Regions from separate parts of the Paludibacterium flexuosum genome, predicted to be linked through region 3. Evidence: predicted binding sites of a transcription regulator. Region 3 holds the regulator's gene; each other region holds the start of a gene.

Region 1 (4,341 bases), 280 kb from region 3:
GCGAGAAGGGCAATCAGTCTGCTTCGCCTGCCGCCCCCGAGGGCGACAAGCCCAAGGGGCCGCCCAACCTGCGCATCGTCAAGTAAGCCGGATCGAATCATCACGGGCGCTGCGGCGCCCGTTTTTCTTTGTCCGCCCGGCAGACAAAAAAAGGGGGCGCCGAAGCGCCCCAAAGTCCCTTACCACGAATTCTGTGCTTATTCGATGCGTTCACCGTGCAGAACCACGTCCAGCCCTTCGCGTTCTTCTTCTTCGGCGACACGCAGACCGACAACCAGATCGATGACTTTCAGCAGGATGAAGGTCACGATCGCGCAGTACACCGCCGTGACGCCAACCCCCAGCGCCTGAGTGGCCAGACTGCCATCGGCGCCGCCGATATGCTTGACGGCGAAGACACCGGTCAGCAGGGCGCCGAGAATGCCGCCGACGCCGTGAACACCGAAGGCATCCAGCGAGTCGTCATAGCCCAGCATGTGCTTCAGGCCGGTGGCACCCCAGAAGCAGACCACCCCGGCAGCGATGCCGATGATCAGGGCACCCTGTACATCGACGAAACCGGAGGCCGGCGTGATGGCCACCAGGCCGGCGACGGCGCCGGAGGCGATGCCGAGTACGGACGGCTTTTTCTTGGTCAGCCATTCGGCAAACATCCAGGCCAGTGCCGCCGCGGCAGTAGCGATCTGGGTGGTGACCATGGCCATGGCGGCACGCCCATCGGCGACGACCGCGGAGCCGGCGTTGAAGCCGAACCAGCCTACCCACAGCATCGAAGCGCCAATCAGCGTCAGGACCAGGTTATGCGGCGGCATGGCTTCCTTGCCGAAACCGACACGCTTGCCCATCACCAGGGCACAGACCAGACCGGCGATACCGGCATTGATGTGCACCACTGTGCCGCCGGCAAAATCCAGGACCCCCTTGCCGGCCATCCATCCGCCCGGTGCCCACACCCAGTGGGCGACCGGCGCGTAGACCAGAATCGACCACAGGGTCATGAAGATCAGCATGGCGGAGAACTTCATCCGTTCGGCAAAGGCACCGGTGATCAGTGCCGGCGTGATGATGGCAAAGGTCATCTGGAACATCATGAAGACTGCTTCAGGAATGGTGCCGGCGCTCGGGTGGACGCTGATCTTCTTGACGTCACTGAGGTAGTCCATGCCCTGCAGGAAGGCGCGGCTGAGGTCGCCGATGTACGGCGAGCCGACCGTAAAGGCCAGGCTGTACCCGATGACCGTCCAGATGATCGTGACCAGTGCGGTAATGGCAAAGCTCTGCATCAGGGTCGCCAGGACGTTCTTCTTGCGTACCATGCCACCGTAGAACAGCGCCAGACCCGGGATGGTCATGAACAGAACCAGCGCGGTCGAGGTCATCATCCAGGCCGTGTCACCGGAGTTGATGACCTTGAAGTCTTGCAGTGCCGGACCTGCCGGCGCATCGGCCAAAGCCGGCAGGGCAAGAAACAGCCCGACCAGACCCAGCGCAGTGATGGTTTTCTTCATCTCTATTCCCCCCTGTCCAATGATCAAACTGCGTCCACGCCGGTTTCGCCCGTCCGGATACGGACAACCTGCAGCAGATCCACGACAAAAATCTTGCCGTCACCGATCTTGCCGGTACGCGCCGATTTCTCGATGGCTTCGACGACCTGATCAAGCAGGGCATCGTCGATGGCGATTTCCAGTTTGACCTTGGGCAGGAAGTCCACCACATACTCTGCGCCGCGATAGAGTTCGGTGTGTCCCTTCTGGCGCCCGAAGCCTTTGACTTCCGAGACGGTGATACCTTGTACGCCGATGGCCGAGAGGGCCTCGCGTACTTCGTCAAGCTTGAACGGCTTGATAATCGCTGTGACCAATTTCATGACCTCTCCTTTGCTGTCCCTGATCCTGCTGATGTTTTGTAGACTTCATATGCTGCATTGCAGAAAACATGCCAGCCTCACACTGTTGTGAGAAAAAAATTCCGCGAGCAGACTGAATGCCTTATCCAGCCAGCATTTCGGCCGCTTGAAAAAAGCAGGCTGTCTGTTCGTCCGCGTTGTTGTCTGAACGAGGGCAGGGCGGTGATGCGGGGGCGCAGGTCCGGCTCGTCTGTTCATGCACCATGCTGGTGCGTTGGCTGGCAAGTCTGGTGCATGCCACGGACACTGCGGGAGCTGGGGCTTTTTGCTACACTCAAGCCGGATTTCAATCAGACCGAATACGAACGGAGTATTGCCATGCTTAGTCAGAAACTGTTCGAGGAATTGAGCAGCAAAATCAGTGAGACCATCGCCGCCAGCCCGGTTCGGGATGTGGAGAAAAACCTCAAGGCCATGATGGCCGCGACTTTCAGCAAGCTGGATCTGGTTACCCGCGAGGAGTTCGAGGTGCAGCAGGAGGTACTGGTTCGCACCCGCGAGCAGCTGGCTCGGCTGGAGGAGCGTCTGGCGCGTCTGGAAGGGGCGTCGGATGAGGCTGCGGAACACGGCCGCGCCTGATTGCGGCGATGAAGCTCGCCGTGGTGCATAGTCGGGCGCTGGATGGTGCGGATGCGCCCGACGTGGAAGTGGAAGTGCATCTTTCAGCGGGGTTGCCCGCTTTTCATATCGTTGGTTTGCCTGATACCGAGGTCAAGGAGAGTCGCGACAGGGTCCGCAGCGCGATTCAGACCTCCGGCTTTGAATTTCCCGCCAGCAAGATCATCGTCAGCCTGGCGCCGGCTGACCTGCCCAAGGCCTCCGGCCGTTTCGATCTGCCGATTGCGCTGGGCATCCTGGCCGCTTCCGGCCAACTGCTGGCAGCGCCACTTGCCCGGCATGAGTTCGCCGGCGAGCTGGGGCTGTCCGGGCAGTTGCGGCCGGTGCGCGGTGCGCTGGCGATGGCCTGTCATGCGGCCCGTGCTGCACGTTGCCTGGTGCTGCCCACGGCCAGTGCGGCCGAGGCGGCACTGGTGCCCGGCGTGCAGGTTTTGCAGGCAGACAGCCTGCTGCAGGTCTGTGCGCATCTCAATGGTGTGCAGGCGCTGAGTATCGCCGAGGCGAAGTCTCCGCCGTGTGGTCGTTTGCTGCCGGATCTTGCCGAGGTTCGCGGGCAGGGCGTTGCCCGTCATGCTCTCGAACTGGCGGCGGCTGGGGGCCACAGCCTGCTGATGATCGGGGCGCCGGGCTGTGGCAAGAGCATGCTGGCGGCGCGTTTGCCCGGTATTCTGCCCGTGATGAGCGAAGCGGAGGCGCTGGAGTGTGCTGCGCTGCATTCCCTCAGCTCGCAGGGCTTCGATCCGGCGGACTGGCGCCAGCGTCCCTTTCGCGCCCCGCATCATGGCAGTTCTGTCGCGGCGCTGGTGGGGGGCGGCAGCGTGCCCAGACCGGGGGAAATCACGCTGGCGCATCATGGGGTGCTGTTCCTGGATGAAATGCCCGAGTTCGAACGACGGGCTCTGGAGGCGCTGCGCGAGCCCATGGAGACCGGGGTGGTCCATCTGGCGCGCGCCGCACGCCGTTTCTCCTTCCCGGCCCGTTTTCAGCTGGTGGCGGCCATGAATCCCTGCCCCTGTGGCTATGCCGGGGATGTCTCGGGAAGATGTCTGTGTTCGCCTGAGCAAATTTCGCGTTATCGCGGTAAAATCTCCGGCCCCCTGCTGGATCGTATCGACATGCAGGTGGAAATGGCGGGGCACACGCCTGCCGAGCTGTTGCAAAACGGCCCGGGAGAAGGGTCCGCCCTCGTGCTGCAGCGTGTGCAGATGGCGCGTGAGCGTCAACTGCATCGCCAGGGCAAGGTGAATGCTTTTTTGACGGCAGGTGAACTTGAGCGCTATTGCCGTGTCGAAACCGGTTTGCTTGAGTTTCTTGCTGAGTTGTTGGGGCGACTGCATCTGTCTGCACGCGCCTTGCATCGAACCTTGCGTCTGGCGCTGACCCTGGCCGATCTGGCCGGGTTGGCAAAGGTTGGTCGCGCGCAGGTGTTGCAGGCCGTGCAACTGAGGAGGCAGACCTTCGCGCGGCAGTAGTCCTCTTCTGTTTTAGGCGGGATAATGCCTGAATCAATCAACTTGGTATGTCATTGATGGGTCATCGTGATTTGAAGAATTCTTCTCGGCCGGCACGCAGTCATGCGACCAGCAAACGTAGTGGCGGTGGTGGTGGGGTGATGATGGGCGTCATCATTGGCCTGATCGTGGGCGTGGCGGCCGTGGTCGGCGTGGTGATGTATTTCAGCAAGGCGGGTACGCCGTTCACCAACCTGCAGAAGATGGAGCACACGGCCAGCCAGGGGGCGGCTTCCACCCCGACGCAGATCCTGTCGCCAGGGATAACCCTGAGCAATGCCAGTGCCAATGACAAGGGCCCGG
Region 2 (4,341 bases), 1.4 Mb from region 3:
TCTTGGTCTGGCCATTGGTATAGGTCGCCTGGATGATGCCGGTCGAATCGACATTGATCGACGACACGGTACCGGCCGCATAACCATCGTTGGTCAGCGAGTTGGTACCCGAGGTCTGGCCATACTGCGTCGAACCGGTATAACTCAGGGTATAGGCAATCGGCGTGGTCGTCCCCGACGCGGCCGGGGGCGTATAGGACACCGCCAGCGGCATGGCCGTGGTCAGCGAACCGGTCAAGCCGAAATTGATCGTGGTCGCCGCACCAGCCGCACCGCCGCCAATCGACGCGGCATTGCCATCGACATAGGCATACACGCTCCAGTCGGTACCGGTCGCCGTCGGGGTCTGCTTGCGATAATACAGGGTCATGTTGTGCGCATTACCCAGCGAGTCATAGACCGAGGTCGAGTTGGACCAGTTATAGGAAGCCGGCGTGGTCGGACTGAAGGCGACCGTCGGCGGCGTGGAGCGGGAGTCGAGGTTGACACCCATGGTGACCTTGGAGGTCGTGCTCGGGGCAATCAGCGAAGTCTGCAGCTGCAGGTCGGCTGTCGCCCCCTGGGTCACGACGCCATTGCTGGCTACCCAGCCCTGCAGGCGATCCGGACCATTCACGATATAGCCCTGATTATCGACCTTGAACTCACCATTGCGCGTGTACTCCAGCGTGCCGGTACTGGTCCCGCTGGTCGAAGCGCCGGTCTTCACGATGAAGAAGCCGTTATTGTTGATGGCAATATCCAGATTATTGTTGGTGGTGGTGATATTGCCCTGGGTCATCTGCTGTGCCACATCCAGCGTCTGCACCCCGATACCGGCCTGGGTCGAGGCCACGCCATAAAAGCTGTTGGCATACATATCGCCGAACTCGGCGCGCGAGCCCTTGAAGCCGACCGTGCTGGCGTTGGCAATGTTGTTGCCGATCACATCCAGCTGCTTGGAGGCGGCATTCAGACCGCTCAGACCTTGTTGGAAACCCATGTTCTTGCTCCGATCTCTGTTCCGTTTTCCACTCAGGAAATCTGTGCCACATCCGACATGGCCACGGTCTTGCCGTTACTCAGCACCAGCTGCGGCGCCCCGTTGGCGGCAAAGCTCACCGCGGCAATGGTCTTGTAGTTGTAGGTCGTGGCCTTGACCTGCACGGCCGAGCCGTCGGTCCCCTGATTGGAGGCCGTGGCGGTAAAGGTATAGTTGCCGGCCGGCAGGACGTTGCCGCTGCTGTCCTTGCCATCCCAGGCGAAGGAATTCATGCCGTTTTGCGGACTCGGCACACTGAAAGTGGAAACCGTCTTGCCGTTGGCGTCCTGCACCGAAATATTCAGTTGCTGAGCCGAACCTGCCAGCGAAACCGCCCCCATGGTCTTGTTGCCGTTGGTATTGCCGTCCCAGCCCATGGTATTGCCGGCAACCAGGGCACTATGTCCGACCGTGGTGGCGGCAATCAGCGACTGCGACGCCATTTGCGACTGCAGCAGCGACTGCATGGTGGTATTCAGGTTCTGCATCCCGGTCACCTGGCTGATCTGCGCCATCTGACTGGTGATCTCACTGTTCTCCATCGGATTCATCGGATCCTGAGCCTGCAGCTGGGTCGTCAGCAGCTTCAGAAAGCGATCCTGAATCCCCTGAGCGCTGGTCGGGTCGGTACTGCTGCCGGACGTGGAGCTGGACGAACTCTTGTTGCCGTTCAGAATGTCGTAGGGGTTGCTGCTATTGGACTGACTGGTAGACGAGACGGTCATGATGCATTCCTTTCAGTATTACTGGCCAAGCTGCAGTGTTTTCTGCATCAGGGTTTTGGCGGTATTCATCACTTCAACGTTGGTCTGATACGAACGCGAGGCCGAGATCATGTCAGCCATCTCTTCTACCGGATTGACGTTGGGCATATTGACGTAGCCGCGGGCATCTGCCAGCGGATTGGCCGGATCGTACTTCAGAATCGGCGGGCTCTTGTCTTCCACCACCGAGGTGACCCGCACCCCGGCCACCAGCGGCTGGGTGGCCGTCACCGGAATGGCGGTAAACACCACATGACGACCCTTGTAGGGTTGCCCGGTCGAGCTGGTCGCGCTTTCGGCGTTGGCGATATTACTGGCCACCACGCTCAGTCGCATGGACTGCGCTGTCAGCGCCGAACCGGCAATCGAAAAAACATTGGTCAGAGACATGGCAATCAGCCCTTCAGAACCAGATTCAGCTGCGAAATACGATGATTGAGGAAGGTCAGCGTGCTTTGATACTGCAAGGCGTTATCCATGAACGCACCACGCTCCACATCCATATCCACGGTGTTGCCGTCGACACTGGGCTGCACCGCATTGCGGTATTGCAGCGGCACCGAGGCGCCACCATCACCAGGATTAGTACTGAAATGACGCGGATCGGTGGCCATCAGCGCCAGATCCTTGCCACTGCCATGACCATCCATCTGAGCCTTCATGGTGGCGGCAAAATCAAAGTCGACAGCCTTGTAGTAAGGCGTTTCCGCGTTGGCCATATTGCCGGCCAGCACTTCAGTGCGATACGCGCGCAGATTCAGTGCGCGTTGATCGAACTTAAAGTCATTGGCGATTTTGTCGAACATGTCTTCCTCCTGGTGCGACATATAAAGCAGGAAGCATGCCAGAAAATATAAAATAATTAAGTGATTGATTTTTATTGTTTTTATTTAACAGAAAACCCATCGCCCGCCCCAAACCCACCGTCAGCGGCAAGAATTGCCGCCGACAGGCAAGGCCTTGCAGCCACCCGGCAAAAGAGAAACACCATGGCGGACAGGGCCGACAGATATTCAAAATGGGTCTGGTGTGACTATGATTCTCTTAAGAATCCTAAAAGACCCGGCCCGGCCGGGGAGAACATGGGGACATGGCGTGGCTGAGAATCGCAAACTGGCCGTTGCGACCCTGGGGGCGATTGGTATCGTCTACGGCAATATCGGCACGTCGCCGCTCTATGCGCTGCACCAGATTTTCTTTGGCTCCGGACTGCAGGCACTGACGCCAGACAGTGTGCTCGGCGGCACCTCACTGGCGATCTGGGCACTGACCCTGATTGTGGCCTTCAAATATGCCCTGCTGGTTCTGCGGGCAGACAATGATGGCGAGGGTGGTCTGTTTGCGCTGTACAGCCTGCTGTACGGCAATGCCAGACAATCGCGCACCCGGCCGATCCTGATTGCCCTGATTCTCGGTGCCGGCCTGCTGATCGGCGACGGCATGATCTCTCCGGCCATCAGCGTACTGGCGGCCGTCGAAGGTCTGGACATCGCACTGCCCGGACAGAGCGAGCTGGTGACGCCGATCACCCTGGCACTGCTGACGCTGCTCTTTGCCCTGCAATCCGTCGGCAGCGGCAAGATCAGCAAGATTTTCAGCCCGGTGCTGCTCCTGTGGTTCCTGTCCATCGCCCTGCTCGGACTGCGGCAGATCATGACCACCCCGGAAATTCTGCAGGCACTCAATCCCTGGTACGGCCTGCAGTTTTTGCTGCAGCGTCACTGGCACGCCTCGCTGATGACCCTGGGGGCCGTCATGCTCTGCGTCACCGGTGGCGAAGCCCTGTATGCCGATCTCGGGCATTTCGGCGCCCGCCCGATTCGTCTGGGCTGGTTCAGCGTGGTCTTCCCCGCCCTGCTGCTCAACTATCTCGGCCAGGGCGCCTTCGTTCTGGCTCACCCGGGCCAGAACTGGCCCAATCTGTTTTTCAGCATGGTGCCGCCGCCCCTGCTCTACCCGATGATCATTCTGGCGACCCTGAGCACCATCATCGCCTCGCAGGCATTGATCACCGGCACCTTTTCCCTGCTGTCGCAGGCGGTTCGTCTCGGCCTGTTTCCGCGCCTGCGGATCGTGCATACCGATATCGAGCACACGGGCCAGATCTATATCAGCTTCGTCAACTGGTCGCTGTACCTCGGCAGCATCACCCTGGTAGTGGTCTTCGGATCCAGCCACAACCTGGCGGCGGCCTATGGCCTGGCTGTTGCCGGGGTCATGCTGATCACCTCCTGCGCCATGCTGCCCATCGCGCAGGAGCACTGGCAATGGACCCGCGCCCGCGCAAGGCTGGTCTGGGTCCCTATCACCGCCGTCAATGGCGCCTTTCTCGGTGCCAGCAGTCTGAAATTCCTTGAGGGCGGCTATGTACCAATCAGCATCGGGTTGGTGGTATTCATCGTCATGGTCACCTGGCAGTGGGGCAGGCAGGCCACTTCGGCGGCCTACTCGCGCAAACACACCATGAACATGACCGAGCTGATCGAACTGCACCGCCAGAGCCGGCATTTTGTCGAGCGCAACGCCATTCTGATGATCCCGCGTGCACCACACCGC
Region 3 (4,341 bases):
GGGGCAGCGCACCGAGGGAGGGGCTGGAGCGGACATCCACGCTGATGCCGATCTGCTCGAAGCCGTAATCCTGATACAGCGACACGGCCTCGCTCAGCATGGTGGCGGGCAGGTTGTCGACGCAGTAGAAACCCGAGTCTTCCAGCGCCCGCAGGGCAATGGATTTTCCCGAACCGGATTGCCCGCTAATCAATATCAGTTGCATGTTCCTGATCCTTCAGGAAATTGGTGTGACGTTCGATGAATTCGCGCGTGCTGTCGATGCCGCGCAGTTGCAGGATGTAGTTGCGGACGGCGGCTTCGACCAGAACGGCGAGGTTGCGACCGGCCGCCACCGGCAGGACGACCTTGCGCACCGTGACGCCGAGAATGTCCTGTGTTTCCGACTGGATGTTCAGCCGGTCGAGGGCCTGCATGGCCTGATCGTTGGCCTTGACCAGGTGGATGATCAGTTTCAGTACTTTCTTCGGTCGTACGGCGGTTTCGCCGAAGATGGTGCGGATGTTCAGAATGCCCAGCCCGCGTACCTCCAGGAAGTCGCGCAGCAGAGGCGGGCAGCGTCCTTCCAGGGTTTCCGGCCCGATCCGGTAGAGTTCGACGGCATCGTCGGCCACCAGGCCGTGGCCGCGCGAGATCAGGTCCAGGGCCAGTTCGCTCTTGCCCATGGCCGAGTCGCCCATGATCAGTACGCCGATTTCCAGGACGTCGAGGAAGACGCCATGCAGTACGGTGGAGACGGCCAGCGCGCGAGCCAGATAGATGCGCAGCACATCCATCAGGTACGGGCTTTCCAGCGGGGTGGACATCAGCGGCACGCTGTGGGAGTGGCAGTAGTCGCGCAGCAGTTTCGGTACCGGCTGGCCATTGGCCACCATGACCACTGACATGCTCTTGTGGAACAGTTGGTCGAGGGCGGTTTTGGCCGCCGACTGTTCCAGTCGGTTCAGGTAATCGACCTCGGCGAGGCCCAGTACCTGGACACGGTTGGGGTGGATGAAATTCAGGTGGCCGACCAGCGCCAGCGTAGGGCGCTGTTCGTCGATGCCGATAATGTTGTCGGCGCCCGCCGTCCCGACAACCCAGCTGAGATTCAGCTTTTGCTGGTTTTCCTGGTAAAGCTTGCGCACGGTTATGCTAGGCATGGGTCGACCACTCGGAAAGAATCTGGTAGAGCTCGTCCACGCTTTGGGCGGTGAGCATTTTTTCGCGCAACGGGCGGCTGGAGAAGAGTTGCGCCAGCTCGGACAGGACCTGCAGGTGCAGGTCGGTGGCCTGTTCCGGTACCAGCAGGACGAACAGGCTTTGTACCGGTTTGCCGTCCGGGGCATCGAAAGGAATCGGCGCTTTCAGGCGGATGAAGATGGCCGCGGCTTCCTTGAGTCCCTGGGCTCGGCCGTGGGGAATGGCAACCCCCTGACCCAGGCCGGTGGAGCCGAGTTTTTCTCGGGCAAACAGACAATCGAACACCTCGCTGCGGGCGATGCCGCAGGTATTTTCCATCAGCAGACCGACCTGCTCGAAAACCCTTTTCTTGCTGCTGACGTCGAGGTCGAGCAGGATGTGCTCGCGGGAAAGAATCTTACCGATCTGTTTCATAGCGTTTGGCGGCATCGGAGGCCGGGCGGACCGGCTTCGTCAAAAAGTCTGGCAAACAAAAACGGGAACCCGAAGGTTCCCGGCAGTACTGAATGTCACTTTACAGCGAAGCTTCCGGGTGGGCGCCGCGGTGCTCGGTCTGCTTTTCCTTGAACTTCAGCACCTGACGGTCCAGCTTGTCCATCAGCAGGTCGATGGCGGCGTACATGTCGGCCTCGGTGGCTTCGACATGGATGTCCTTGCCGGACAGGTGAACGTTGACCTCGGCTTTCTGGACCAGTTTGTCCACGGACAGGGTAACGGAGACATCGATCAGGTCGTCGACATGGCGGCTGATGCGCTCGAGCTTCTCATCAATATAGTCGCGCAACGACGGGGTGATCTCGAGGTGAAGACCAGTCACTTTGATGTTCATAACCCTTACTCCTTACTTTGTTGCCATGATGACTGCACGGTCGGGTCGGCCGTACAGCCGGATGTTGGATTACAGAGCCTTTCTTTGATTGACCGGCGCTATCTGCATGGCTTCACGATACTTGGCAACGGTACGTCTTGCAACCTGAATTCCCTGGCTGGATAGCTGTTCGGCAATGGCGCTGTCTGACAGTGGCCTGGATGGGTTCTCCTGTTCGATCAGCCTGCGGATATGTGCCTTGATGGCGGTGGCGGAGCATTCTTCGCCACTGTCGGTTTCCAGGGCACTGCCGAAGAAATATTTCAGCTCGAAAAGTCCCCGGGGACAGAGCAGATATTTCTGGGTGGTGACTCTGGAGACGGTGGATTCGTGCAGCCCGAGCTCATCGGCGATATTGCGCAGGATCATCGGCCGCATGGCCACTTCGCCTTGTTCAAAGAACGCTTGCTGCTTGTCGACTATAGCTTCCGACACTTTCAGGATAGTGTCAAATCGCTGTTGAATGTTCTTGACCAGCCACCGTGCCTCTTGCAGACGACTGCCGAGATCGCCGGATTGCTGGCGGTTTTCCGACAGCATGCGGGCGTAGATCTGGTTGACGCGCAATTGCGGGACGGCGCTGCTGTTGAGCTCGGCCACCCAGCGGCCTTTACGCTTTCTGACGGTGACGTCCGGGGTGACGTAATGGGTGTCGCGCGCGTCGAAGCCGCTGGCCGGACGCGGGTTGAGGCGGGCGATCAGGGTCTGGGCTTCGCGCAGGGCATCGTCGCTGGTGCCCAGCAGCTTGCGCAGGCGGGTGTAGTCACGGGCGCCGAGCAGGGCCAGGTGCTGCGCGATGATGTCGCCGGCCAGGGATTTGCCGGGGGTGCTGGCCGGTAATCTGGCCAGTTGCAGTTGCAGGGATTCGGGCAGTGAGCGGGCGCCGACGCCGGGGGGGTCGAACTGCTGCAGCATGCGCAGGCCGACGGCCAGTTCATCTTCGTCCAGGGCCAGCTCTTCGGGCAGACTGGCCACCAGTTCGGCCAGCGGCGTGGTCAGGTAGCCATCGTCATCCAGTTCTTCAATCAGCAGTTGCACGACGGCGTGGTCGCGCTGCGGCAGGTCAATTTCTCCCAGCTGCGACAGCAACAGCTCGCGCAGGGTCTGATGACAGGGCACATTGTAAAAGGGGTCGAATTCGTCGTCGTAGCTGCCACCACTGCCGGTCCCGCTGCCGCTGCCCCAGTCCTGCAGCGCTTCCATGCCCGGTTCGCTCGCCGTGTCCTGCTCCTGCTGCTTCGGGACCTCTTCGCTGTGGCTGCTTTCCATCGGGCGCTCCGGCAGGCCGGGTTCGCCGGGAGTGTCTTCATCGCGCTCGAGCAGCGGGTTTTCCAGCAGATAGCGTTCGACTTCGGCTTGCAGTTCGACCGTCGACAGTTGCAGCAGCTTGATCGACTGCTGCAATTGCGGCGTCAGGGTCAACTGCTGGGAGACTTTGAGCTGGAGGCTTTGCTTCATGATGGTTTACAGATGGAAATGCTCGCCCAGGTAGACTTTGCGCACCCGCTCGTCGTTGACCAGTGTTTCCGGCTCGCCGGCAGCCAGCACGGCACCGTCGCTGATGATGTAGGCGCGGTCGCAGATCCGCAGTGTTTCTCGCACGTTGTGGTCGGTGATCAGTACGCCGATACCGCGTTCCTTGAGGAAGGAAATGATCTTCTGGATGTCGATGACGGCAATCGGATCGACCCCGGCAAAGGGTTCATCCAGCAGGATGAAGCGTGGCCGCGTGGCCAGCACGCGGGCAATTTCCACCCGGCGCCGCTCGCCGCCGGACAGCGACAGGGCATTGCTGTTGCGCAGATGGGCGATGTTCAGGTCATCCAGCAGCAGGTCGAGCTCTTTTTCCAGTTCGTCTTTCTTGAAGCCGGTGATCTCCAGAATGGCGCGGATGTTTTCGTCGACCGTCATCTTGCGGAAGATCGAGGCTTCCTGCGGCAGATAGCCCAGCCCGAGCCGCGCCCGACGGTGGATCGGCATGTGGGTGATGGACTGCTCGTTGATGGTGATTTCACCGTCATCGGCACCGACCAGACCGACGATCATGTAAAAGCTGGTGGTCTTGCCGGCACCATTCGGCCCCAGCAAACCCACGACTTCGCCACTCTTGATCTGCAGCGAGACATCCTTGACTACCGTGCGGTTCTTGTAGCGCTTTTTCAGGCGCTGCACTGTCAATACGCTATCGGTCATGATCACTTTCCGGCGCCGCTGCTGGCGTCTTTCTTTTGTGGCTGGATGATGGCGGTGACCCGGCCCTTGTTGGCGGTATTGCCGCTGCCGCCCTGGCT
Region 4 (4,341 bases), 1.7 Mb from region 3:
CGAATGGCTTTGTCGTCGTCGATGATCCAGACCGGCATCGTTCAGTCTCCTTGCGCGCCAGGTGCGTTGGCGAGTGTTTGTTCTTGTTTGAAGGGCAGCATGACGGTAAAGCAGGTTTGTCCCGGCCGTGAATCGAACTCGATGCTGCCACCGTGCTGGTGCACATAGGCCTGAGCCAGGGTCAGCCCCAGGCCGGTGCCTTCGGCACGACCGGTCACCAGCGGGTAGAACAGGTGGTCGCGGATGTCTTCCGGAATGCCGGGGCCGTCATCGATGATTTGCAATTTCAGTGCCAGGTGGTGCCGCTTGCGTGCCAGGGTGGCCTGGCGTGCCACGCGGGTGCGCAGGATGACCCGGCCCTGACCCTTCATGGCCTGGATGGCGTTCTTGACGATATTCAGCACCACCTGGATCAATTGTTCCTTGTCGGCCACCAGCATCGGCAGGCTGACATCGTAGTCGCGCTGCATGGTCAGGCCTTGTGGATACTCGGCCAGGGCGATGCTGCGCACGCGCTCCAGGACCTCGTGAATGTTGACCTCGCTGACAACATGGCGCCGATGCGGCGCCAGCATGCGGTCAACCAGAGATTGCAGCCGCAGGGCCTCTTCCTTGATGACTTCGGTGTATTCCTTCAGTTCTGGCCGGTCCTGCAGCTCGTGTTCCAGCAGTTGCGCCGCGCCGCGGATGCCGCCGAGCGGGTTCTTGATCTCGTGCGCCAGGTTGCGGATCAGCTCGCGGTTGGCCTGATGCTGCAGCAGACGCCGTTCTTCATTGACGATGCGCAGCTGCTGGTCGAGCGAGCGCAGCTCGATCAGCGCCAGTCCCTCTCCCTGATCGATTGGCGTCACCGACAGGGCCAGATGCAGAGGCTGGGCGCCTTGCGCCGTGACCAGCTCCAGGTCGTGTTCGATATAGCTGGCATTGTGGGCAAAGGCGGTGGCCAGTGCCTGCTGCAGTGCCTCACAGGGCAGGAACAGCTCGGCGAGGTGATGACGCATGAGTTCGCGCCGTCCCAGACCGAGCAGGTTTTCACTGGCCGGATTGGCAAACACCAATTCACCATCGCGGCGCACGATCAGCACCGGGGTGTCGAGTAGTTCGAGTCCGGCAAAGCCGGGCGGCGTGTTTTCTGTTCCGGTCATGACAGGCTCTTGTCAGCTTGGGGCACGAAATCCATTGGCATGATTCAGTATGCACTGTTTTGGTGCGCTCTGGCGGGGGCCCGGAAAAAAACCCGCTTCCCTCACGGGAGAGCGGGTTTTCCAGACCGCACCCCGGGCGCGGTTCGGCACAATTACAGGCTGTAGTACATCGAGAATTCAACCGGGTGCGTGGTCATGCGCGCCAGGTTGACTTCCTGCATCTTCAGCTCGATGTAGGCATCAATCCACTCGTTGCTGAATACGCCGCCGCGGGTCAGGAACTCGCGATCCTTGTCCAGGGCATCCAGCGCTTCGTCCAGCGAGGCGCAGACGGTCGGGATCAGCTTGTCTTCTTCCGGCGGCAGATCGTACAGGTTCTTGTCGGCCGGGTCGCCCGGGTGGATCTTGTTCTGGATGCCGTCCAGACCGGCCATCAGCAGTGCCGAGAACAGCAGGTACGGGTTGGCCAGCGGATCCGGGAAACGGGCTTCGATACGACGGGCCTTGGGGCTGGCCACGTGCGGAATGCGGATCGAGGCCGAGCGGTTCTTGGCCGAGTAGGCCAGCTTCACCGGGGCTTCGTAGTGCGGAACCAGACGCTTGTACGAGTTGGTGCCCGGGTTGGCGATGGCGTTCAGTGCCTTGGCGTGCTTGATGATGCCGCCGATGTAGTACAGGGCGGTATCGGACAGGCCGGCATAACCGTCACCGGCGAAGGTGTTCTGACCGTCTTTCCAGATCGACTGATGCACGTGCATGCCCGAGCCATTGTCGCCGACGATCGGCTTCGGCATGAAGGTGGCGGTCTTGCCGTAGCTGTGCGCCACGTTATGCACCACATATTTGAGGATCTGGGTCCAGTCGGCGCGCTGGGTCAGCGTGGAGAACTTGGTCCCGATTTCGTTCTGGCCGCCGGTGGCCACTTCGTGGTGGTGGACTTCGACCGGTACGCCCAGCTCTTCCAGCAGCAGCACCATGGCCGAACGGATGTCCTGAGCGGAGTCGACCGGCGGTACCGGGAAGTAGCCGCCCTTGATGCCCGGGCGGTGGCCGGTGTTGCCACCTTCGAACTGCTGGGCCGAGGCCCAGGCACCTTCTTCCGACTCGATCTTGACGAAGCAGCCGGACATGTCGGCACCCCAGGTGACCGAGTCGAAAATGAAGAATTCCGGTTCCGGGCCGAAGTAGGCGGTATCGCCAATGCCGGTGGCCTTCAGGTAGGCTTCGGCGCGCTTGGCGATGGAACGCGGACAGCGGTCATAGCCCTTGCCATCGGCCGGGTCGACCACGTCGCAGCTCATGATGACGGTGGCTTCGTCGAAGAACGGATCGATCTTGGCAGTGGCCGGATCGGCCATCAGCAGCATGTCGGAGGCCTGAATGCCCTTCCAGCCGGCGATCGACGAGCCGTCGAACGCATGGCCGCGTTCAAACCAGGCTTCAGCATCTTCGGTCAGGACATGTGCCGGAATGGATACGTGTTGTTCCTTGCCGCGCGTGTCGGTAAAGCGCAGGTCAACAAACTTCACGTCGTTTTCCTGGATCAGTTTCACTACGTCTGCTACCGCCATGTTGATCTCCTAAATTGGGCTACTTGCTTCAAGGTGATGCCTGAAATGGTTGCTGGACACTGTCTAGCATGAAGCGTGCCAACCCTTTTCCGGACGGTAAATCCTTGTAGGGCGTGCTGGATACGCGTACGTCATGATACTGGCCGACCCATTTTAGTGCTGTCCCCGATTTAATGCACCAAAATGATGCATATCCGGCCCGAGTGAACAGGCATTGCCTTGTCTGCGCCTGCAACGGATAATCAAGACGTCATATTTTTGACCGCTGAGCGGGGAGTCTGTGATGGATCAGGTTCAGACAATTTTGCAACAGGCCGCCGGGCGAGCCGCCGCCATGGGGGCGCCGTATCAGGGGGCGCTGCTGCCGCAGGAAGCCTGGTACCTGATGCAGCACTTGCCGGGTGCGGTGTTGGTGGATGTGCGCAGTGCTGCCGAGTGGCAGTTTGTCGGCATGGTGCCGAATGCCGTCTGTGTCGAGTGGCGCAGTTATCCCGGCATGCAGCTCAACGGCCAGTTTCTCGCCCAGTTGCAGGCCCGTGTCGCACCGGAGGCGACGGTGATGCTGATGTGCCGCAGCGGTGCGCGCTCGGATGAGGCCGCACGTGTGGTGCAGGGGACCGGGTTCGCCGCGGTCTATAACGTGCTGGAAGGCTTTGAGGGGGATAAGGATGGCATGAGCCAGCGTGGCCACCTCAATGGCTGGAAAAAGCATGGCTTGCCCTGGGTACAGGGTTGAATGTGTTGATGCATGAGGCTGTCGCGGCTAAAGTAGCGGACAACCGCAGTAAACGGATTTCCAGAAAGCAGATCATGACCGAACGTTACGCCGTCATCGGTAACCCCGTAGACCATAGCCAGTCGCCTTTCATTCATGCCGAATTCGCCCGGGCCGAAAACCGGTCGATACGCTATGAGCGCTTGCAGGCTGCCACCGACCGTTTTGCCGATGTGGTCGCTGCCTTCGTCAAAACCGGGGGCTGTGGTCTGAATGTGACCTTGCCGTTCAAGGGGGACGCCTATCGTCTGGCGACCGAGCTGTCCGAGCGTGCGCGTGCCGCCGAGGCTGTCAACACCCTGACCTTCCGCGACGGCAAGGTGTTCGGCGACAACACCGATGGCGTGGGGCTGGTGCGGGACATCGTGGAAAACCTGGATTTCCCCATCGCAGGCAAGCGCGTGCTGATTCTTGGTGCCGGTGGTGCCGTGCGCGGCGTGCTCGGGCCTGTCCTGCAGGAAAAACCGGCCTCGGTCACCATTGCCAATCGTACCCTGATCAAGGCCGAGGCACTGGTGCACCATTTCGAGGCGCTCGGTCTGGGGCGCTGTGCCGCCTCCGCCTATGAGCAACTGGCCGGGCAGCATTTCGACATTGTGATCAATGGCACCTCCACCAGCCTGCACAACGAGCTGCCGCCGATCCCGCACGGTATTTTCACCACCCGCTCGCTGGCCTATGACATGGTATACAGCAGTGGTCTGACGCTGTTCCTGCAGCGCGCCCAGTCGGAAAATGCCGGCATGCTGGCCGATGGCCTGGGCATGCTGGTCGAGCAGGCCGCGGAATCCTTCCATATCTGGCATGGCGTCAAGCCGGAAACGCGCAAGGTGACGAATATGCTGCGCGA

What was found. Region 3 encodes sigma-54, which starts transcription at its own class of promoters, with help from an activator protein. Its sites were predicted from a motif close to CTGGCACGCTTCATGCTT; they were not measured.
Region 1: the regulator sigma-54 is predicted to act here: its motif matches at 1,928-1,945, upstream of glnK (P-II family nitrogen regulator).
Region 2: the regulator sigma-54 is predicted to act here: its motif matches at 2,616-2,633, upstream of flgB (flagellar basal body rod protein FlgB).
Region 4: the regulator sigma-54 is predicted to act here: its motif matches at 2,781-2,798, upstream of glnA (type I glutamate--ammonia ligase).

Annotation. Positions count from the first base shown of each region.
Region 1 is NZ_AP029060.1:3,024,140-3,028,480, forward strand. It holds gene AACH39_RS14390 (ClpXP protease specificity-enhancing factor) at 1-86, shown strand, start outside; gene AACH39_RS14395 (ammonium transporter) at 198-1,508, opposite strand; gene glnK (P-II family nitrogen regulator) at 1,532-1,870, opposite strand; gene AACH39_RS14405 (accessory factor UbiK family protein) at 2,228-2,488, shown strand; gene AACH39_RS14410 (YifB family Mg chelatase-like AAA ATPase) at 2,497-3,999, shown strand; gene AACH39_RS14415 (SPOR domain-containing protein) at 4,071-4,341, shown strand, end outside.
Region 2 is NZ_AP029060.1:1,073,564-1,077,904, forward strand. It holds gene flgE (flagellar hook protein FlgE) at 1-982, opposite strand, end outside; gene AACH39_RS05125 (flagellar hook capping FlgD N-terminal domain-containing protein) at 1,015-1,746, opposite strand; gene flgC (flagellar basal body rod protein FlgC) at 1,765-2,175, opposite strand; gene flgB (flagellar basal body rod protein FlgB) at 2,181-2,591, opposite strand; gene AACH39_RS05140 (KUP/HAK/KT family potassium transporter) at 2,881-4,341, shown strand, end outside.
Region 3 is NZ_AP029060.1:3,308,447-3,312,787, forward strand. It holds gene rapZ (RNase adapter RapZ) at 1-205, opposite strand, end outside; gene hprK (HPr(Ser) kinase/phosphatase) at 186-1,142, opposite strand; gene ptsN (PTS IIA-like nitrogen regulatory protein PtsN) at 1,135-1,596, opposite strand; gene raiA (ribosome-associated translation inhibitor RaiA) at 1,697-2,011, opposite strand; gene AACH39_RS15725 (RNA polymerase factor sigma-54) at 2,081-3,508, opposite strand; gene lptB (LPS export ABC transporter ATP-binding protein) at 3,515-4,243, opposite strand; gene lptA (lipopolysaccharide transport periplasmic protein LptA) at 4,246-4,341, opposite strand, start outside.
Region 4 is NZ_AP029060.1:1,637,182-1,641,522, reverse strand. It holds gene ntrC (nitrogen regulation protein NR(I)) at 1-38, opposite strand, end outside; gene glnL (nitrogen regulation protein NR(II)) at 42-1,145, opposite strand; gene glnA (type I glutamate--ammonia ligase) at 1,298-2,716, opposite strand; gene AACH39_RS07725 (rhodanese-like domain-containing protein) at 3,000-3,452, shown strand; gene aroE (shikimate dehydrogenase) at 3,527-4,341, shown strand, end outside.